DNA from 2 places in the Microbacterium sp. TS-1 genome. Region 1 is predicted to be linked to the other one. Evidence: predicted binding sites of a transcription regulator. Region 1 holds the regulator's gene; the other holds the start of a gene.

Region 1 (3,404 bases):
TGTCGAAGCCGAAGACCCGGCCGAGGAACGCCAGCTCGGTCTCGAGCGCGTTCACGATCGTCTCGGTGCGCCGGAACCCGTGTCCCTCGCCCGCGTATAGCACGTAGGCGTGGGGCACACCGTGCGCCACGAGCGCGTCGCGGATGGCCTCGGCCTGCGCCGGCGGCACGACGGCGTCCTCGTCGCCCTGCAGGAGCAGCAGCGGCACCCGGAACCGCTCGGGTCGGCTCAGCGGCGATCGCTCGATGTAGACCGGCTCGGCTTCGGGGAGGGGGCCGATGAGACCGTCGAGGTACCGCGCCTCGAAGTCGTGCGTCTCGGCGGCCAGAGCACGCGCATCGCCGACACCGTAGCGCGAGACGCCCGCCCCGAAGACATCCGTTCCGACGAGCGCCGCGAGCACGGTCCAGCCGCCGGCGGATCCTCCCTCGATCGCCAGCCGTGACGGATCCGCGAGACCCTCGTCGGCGAGACCGCGTGCGGCCGCGGCGACGTCGTCGACGTCGACGACACCCCACTGTCCCTTCAGCCGTTCGCGGTAGGAACGGCCGTATCCCGTCGAACCGCCGTAGTTGACGTCGAGGACGCCGATGCCGCGGCTCGTGAAGTAGGCCACCTTGCTGTCGGCTGCGCCGCCCACGTGCGAGGTCGGCCCGCCGTGCACCCAGACCAGGTACGGGGGCAGTTCGTCGGCCGGCGCGGTGACGTCGGGGTTGGTCGGCGGGTAGGCGAAGGCATGCACCAGGCCGTGCGGGCCCTCCGTCGTCAGCTGCCGGGCGTGCGGGATCCACGATGCGTCGACGTCCGGAGCACCGCCGCGGACCGCGCTCGTCTCGCCGGTGTCCAGGTCGACGAGCCACAGGCCCGCCCCTCCCGGCATCGCCCCGCTGACGAGGGCGCGGCTGCCGCGGACGTCTTCGATCTGCACGCGTGCGGTGGCGGGGAAGGGAAGCGGGATGGCGCCGCCGTCGCGGTCCACGATCACGAGCTGGTCCGATCCGTGGGTGCGCACGGCCACCAGGCGGCCGTCATCGAGCGGCGCGTACCAGCGGGTGCCGAGCACCCACAGGCCACCACCCGTGTCGGCGTCGGCGGGCGAGACGGCCGTGGGCGGGGCGTCGGTCGCGGGGTCGACGCGGTAGACATTCCAGCGTCCGGTCGGCTCGTCGGCGAAGAACAGCGCGCCGTCGTCGGTCCACTCGGGCTGCAGCGCGGCGGTGGCGCCGCCCGCGACGTCACGGATGCCGCGGGGGGCGTCCAGGTCGGCGACGCGGATGCGCGTGCGGTCCCAGGGCATGTCGGGGTGATCCCAGGCCACCCAGGCGAGGCGCGAGCCATCGGGCGACAGCGCCGGCTGGGCGACGAAGTCGCTACCGCCGGCGAGCTCGGTCACGCTCGAGGCGTCGGGAACCTCGGCGCTGTCAGCGCGCTCGATGCGGACGATGTGGCGCTCGGGCGTGCCGCCGGGACGTTCGCGTTCGCGAACCGCGAGAAGGACGCCGCGCTGCCAGCGGAGGCCCCCGTAGTGCGTGCCGGTCTCCTCCGGAGTGAGCGGTCGGGGATCGCCGCCCGGGCGAAGGCTCCGGATGCGCTGGTCGGACTTGTCGACGAAGAACAGCTCGCCGTCATCCGACACCGTCCAGGCTCCGCCGCCGTACTCGTGCACGCGCGACCGGGCGTTCCAGGGTGCGGGGAGGACGACCTGCACGGTGCCATCGCCGCGGCGGCGCATGACCGCGACGCGACCGGCCTCGTCGGGCAGCGACTCGCCCCACCAGATCTCATCACCCACGAAGCTCGCGCCGTCGAGGCGCAATGATGACGCGCTGGCCCATGCCGCCGTCAGGGGAGAGGGCCAGGAACCATAGGGAAGCTGCTGCGACATACAGCCACGCTACGCGAGGCCTGGCTTCCCGACCTCGACCGGGGAGACGGTGGGGAGCGGATGCCGTCCCGGGGCGCCTCAGACCGTGCGCAGAACCGCCACGACCTTGCCGAGCACCGTCGCGTCGTCGCCGAGGATCGGCTCGAACGCCGAGTTGCGGGGGAGGAGCCACGTGTGGCCGTCGCGCTGGCGGAGCGTCTTCACCGTCGCCTCGCCGTCGAGCATGGCCGCGACGATCTCGCCGTTGTCGGCGGTTGCCTGCGCCCGCACGACGACCCAGTCGCCGTCGCAGATGGCCGCGTCGATCATCGAGTCGCCGACGACCTTGAGCATGAACAGCTCGCCCTTGCCGACGAGCTGGCGCGGCAGCGGGAAGATCTCCTCGACCTGCTGGTCGGCGGTGATCGGCACGCCCGCCGCGATGCGGCCCACGAGCGGCACGAGGGCGGCGTCGCCGAGGGCGGGCGCGGCGTCGGCCGGGTTCTCGCCGGCGGTGCCCGGGAGATCGATGAGCACCTCCATCGCGCGGGTCTTGCCGGGGTCGCGCCGCAGGTAGCCGCTGAGCTCGAGCTGGTTCAGCTGGTGGGTGACGCTGGACAGCGACTTGAGGCCGACCGCGTCGCCGATCTCGCGCATGCTCGGCGGGTAGCCGTTGCGGGCGATCGCGTTCTGGATCACCTCGAGGATCGCGAGCTGCTTGTCGCTCAGATTCTTGCGTCGTCGCGTCTGCGGCTTCTCGCTCATACCGCCGGTCTCCTGTCGTCGCGCCCCGTCCCCGACCCGATGTCGGAGGTTCATGGTGGGCTCTCGCTGTCGAAAAGGTAGCCCGATACGACGGCGACATCGCGGAACGCTCCGCGTGTCTCTTCGATCGGTCTCCGATTTCGGTGGGTGGTTGACACCACACAATATCGAAGATACGTTCGGAACCGAAGTTCGCACCCGTCTCTCCCGGCCGAGAGGCGGGGGCGAATCTTCCTACCGCTCCCGAGGAGATGCCATGACCACGATCGATGCCCGCTTCGCACCGGCCCCCCGTACCCGCCTGCGTCTGACGCGCCGCGGACGCCGCGTCGTCGCCACGATCGCCGCCCTTCCGGCGGTCGTCGCCATCACAGCAGCCGTGCTCTCGGGGGGAGGTGCGCTCGCCTCAAGCGAGGTCGGCGCCCCCGCCGGCTCGTTCACGACCGTGACCGTGATGTCCGGCGAATCGCTCTGGTCCATCGCCGAAGAGGTGGCGCCCGCCGCCGACCCCCGCGATGTCGTCGATGCGATCATCCGGCTGAACGCTCTCGGCTCGGGCCAGCTCGAGGCCGGCCAGACGCTTGCGATCCCGGCCGAGTACGCCGCGAGCTGACTCCGGCGGCAACAGCGGCGCGCGCGGCCTAGCATGGGTGGGATGAGCCCGAGTCTGGATGATCTGCCCCTCAGAGACGATCTGCGAGGCCTCACCCCGTACGGCGCCCCGCAGGCGCCGCTTCCGGTCGCGCTGAACGTCAACGAGAACACGCATCCCGTT
Region 2 (3,404 bases), 600 kb from region 1:
GTCTGGCCGCGTGGTGACGGGAGGCTCAACCGTCTGTATCCGATCGAGTGGGCGCGACGCCTGCACGTGCTGGTGATGCTCTTCTTCGTCGTCTTCATCGTGACCCATGTCGCTCTCGTCCTGGCCACGGGAGCGCTTCGCAACCTCAATCACATGTATGCCGCGCAAGGGTCGGCCGACCCGGCGGCGTACGCCGACAACTGGACCGGGTTCTGGCTCTTCGTGCTGTCGCTCGGCGTCATCGTCGGCGCGTGCGTCGCCGCTCGCCCCGCTGTCCTCGTACCGATCGCACGATTGTTCGGCACGACCATCACCCGTTGACGCGCGCCTGCGGGTCGGAGATCACGCCCGCGTCATCACGCGATGTCAGAAAGGTGGTGGTTCATCCGGTGGCGGGTTTGCGGTGTCGATGGTGAAGCTCACCGCGGGTATGGGTACGTCTTCGCGGTAGATCCGCCCGAGGGGTGAGGTCCATTCCAGGACCCCGCCACCGACCTGCCGGACTTCCCACCTCGTGAACTGCTTCATGGAGTGGTGTCGTTGGCAGAGGTGGGCGAGGTTGAAGATGTGGGTGTGCCCACCCAAAGCGTGATCGACGGTGTGGTCGAGTTCGCAGCGGATCGCCGCTCGCCGGCATCCGGGGAACCGGCAGTGCTGATCCCGGGCGGTGAGCAGTTTCTTCATCGATGCGGTGGGCCGGTAGGTGTCGATCTCGACCGGGGTCCTGGTGACGGGGTCGATGAAGAGTCGGTCCCACTCCGATACCTGTCCCGCGAGCTGTCGTGCCGTGTCGGCGTCGATCAGCGCGCCCCCGACGGCTTCGGCGGGGTTCTCGTCCCGCCCCATCAGGGTCTCCGCCGTGACGGCGACTTGCACCCGGGCCCGGATCGCCCCGAGCCCACCGGCCCGGTCGGTCCCGTAGGTCGGGTCGACAACCGGTGCCCCGCCGAGCACCAGGTCGCCCAGAATGTCTGCGCGCAGCTGATCCATGGTCCGCATATCAGCGGCAGCCTCTCCAGCGGCGCCTGCGCCTGCGGCATCCTCACCCGAGCCGACTGCACCCATCCCGGCGCCAGCCATCCCGGCGGCATCCTCCCCGGCGGCATACGCGCCAGCCCCGGCACCGCCCGCCCCGTCACCTTCGGTGCGGGCGTCCTTCACGGACTGTCCCATCTGCGTGAGCCGGTCGAGCATCCCCGCCGCGATCACCGTGGGCAGGTTCGCGACGAGGTTCGACATCCCGTCCGTGCCATGGAACACGCGTACGCACCGTTCCGCCGCCGCGGTCTTGTGCCGCTCGGTGAACGTCTGCGGGTGCAACCTGGCCGCCAGAGCCTCGAGCGCACCGCGCACCCGGGAGGGCACATCCCGCTCGCACACCATGATCGCGGCTTCCGCGAACCAATCCCGCACCTCGACCGGCACCCCCGCGCCGACCCGCACGACCACATCGACATGTCCGCGTTCGATCCGCCGCGAAACCCACGCCTCGAACACCGCAGGATAGTCGTCGATGACGGTCATCGCATGGTCGATCTCACCCTGCAACCGCCGGTCGGTGAGCCGCGCCATCCCCGCCGCCTCGGCCGCGACCGACCGCAGCTCCATATCCGACGCCATCCCCCGCACCCCATCACGGCGCGCCTCACGCAACGCGGCGCGACCGAGATCGGCCAGGGCCCGGGTGCGGGCGAGGTCGGCGGCGTGGGAGAGGTCGAGAGCCTCGGCGTATCGCGAGAAAGCGAGCGCCTGCGACGGCGCGAGCGTTCCGCGTCCCACTTCACCACCGCCGCCATTCGCCGTCATGTTCCCATTATGGCAGTGGGGTACGACATCGAACTCGAACAAAAGTGCGATTGTGGGTAACTCGCGACCTAGCCCAGCGGGGGAGAAGAGGCGCCAACCGCCGAGGCCGAATAGCCAGTCGAGGCCAGTCAGCTCGCCGAAGCCTCGCGACCTAGCCGAGCGGGGCGAACTCCGACTCAGCGGACGAAACGGACCTCGGTCAGCGTTTCGCCGAGGAACGGCTCGGTGTGCGTCTGCCCGTCGAGCGTGAAGCCGTTGCGCTCGTAGAAGCGGTGCGCGCGGGGGTTGTCCTCCGCGACCCACAGGTAGACGCCCTCGTCCTTCTCGACGGCGGCGTCGAAGAGGCGCTGGCCGATGCCGGTGCCGTGCCACGCGTCGAGGAGGTAGATGAAGTAGAGCTCGCGCATCCGAGGGGCGTCGCGATCGCGAGCCGGGCCCGACCCCACGAAACCGACGATCTCGCCGCGGACGAGCGCGGCGTGCATCCGGAAGTCCTCTCCCTGTGCGGCCCAGTGCGTCCACAGCTCGGCGAGACGCCGCGGCGACACGCTCTGGAGCGCGGCGGTGCTGATGAGGTGGTCGTACGTCTCGTGCCAGCAGGTGGCGTGCACGCGCCCGAGGGCTTCGGCGTCGACATCCCGCACCGGACGGACGACGATGTCGGTCTGCAGTTCGGCTTCCATGGCCAGACTCTACGCGCGGCCGGCGGTGGCGTGAAATCGAGGAACGGGGGTTGCGGACGGGGTCATCGGGCCCCGGCCCCGGCCCCGTCGCCGACCGCAGCCGCGGCCTCGTCGCTCGCCGCTGCCTCGATCGACACCAGGTTGACCTCTCCCGGCGTCCACCCGGCAGCGATCAGGCGGTCGTGGAGCGCCTCCTCGACGGCAGCCTGGTCGTCGTCGATGCGCACGCGCGTTCCCGTCCGCGTCGCGTCGACGACCGCATCCGGATCGAGCGTCCGTGCCGCGGCGATCAAGTCGTCTTTCATCCGATCCGCGCGGGCGGGGCCGAGCGCGGCGCGCACGATGCCGAACGAGCTCAGGCCGACCGACCATGTCGGGCCGAGCTCGAGGTCGAGCCTCCCGGCGGCGCGCTCGCGCTGCGTGGCCAGCGCCGCGCTCCGGTCCGACAGGATCATCAGCAGCGCGATCCCGCTGAGGAGCACGAGCGCAGCGCCGGCGACAGTCGTGGGCACGACCGACAGCGCCGAGCGGTAGAGGGGCGAATCCCACCCGGCGGTGAGTCCGACGACGGCGCGGCACAGGGAGAAGACCCCGTACGCGGCCATGGTCACCGCGAGCAGCCGGGATCCGCGTCTCGCGGCGATGGCCGGCTGCATCGCCGCGGCGCTGGTCAGCCCGCAGGCGGCAGCCACGACCACGACCTTCACCGCGAGGGACGCCGGCATCCCGACCGTCGTGGACACGACTCCGACCACGGCGGCGAGCGAAAGGGCGACCCCGGCACGGGCGAGAACCCTGCCGCTCAATGAGCCCAGCCCGGCGAAGACCAGGCCGGGGGCCAGAACCATGGCGATGTCGCTGATGACGAGGGTCGCGGCGTCGCCGGTCTTCGTGTGCACGAGGTACAGCAGGCTC

Evidence for each region. Region 1 encodes LexA, which represses DNA repair genes until DNA is damaged. Its sites were predicted from a motif close to TCGAACANNTGTTCGA; they were not measured.
Region 2: MTS1_RS16595 (HNH endonuclease signature motif containing protein) is a predicted target of LexA. The motif match lies at 1,841-1,856, and genes of this name have one in related genera.

What each region holds. Positions count from the first base shown of each region.
Region 1 covers NZ_BASQ01000001.1:903,018-906,421, reverse strand. Annotated here, with positions in the region: gene MTS1_RS04305 (prolyl oligopeptidase family serine peptidase) at 1-1,885, opposite strand, end outside; gene lexA (transcriptional repressor LexA) at 1,964-2,629, opposite strand; gene MTS1_RS04295 (LysM peptidoglycan-binding domain-containing protein) at 2,886-3,242, shown strand; gene MTS1_RS04290 (histidinol-phosphate transaminase) at 3,285-3,404, shown strand, end outside.
Region 2 covers NZ_BASQ01000001.1:1,505,114-1,508,517, reverse strand. Annotated here, with positions in the region: gene MTS1_RS07050 (cytochrome b/b6 domain-containing protein) at 1-321, shown strand, start outside; gene MTS1_RS16595 (HNH endonuclease signature motif containing protein) at 367-1,806, opposite strand; gene MTS1_RS07040 (GNAT family N-acetyltransferase) at 1,983-2,489, opposite strand; gene MTS1_RS07035 (hypothetical protein) at 2,552-3,404, opposite strand, start outside.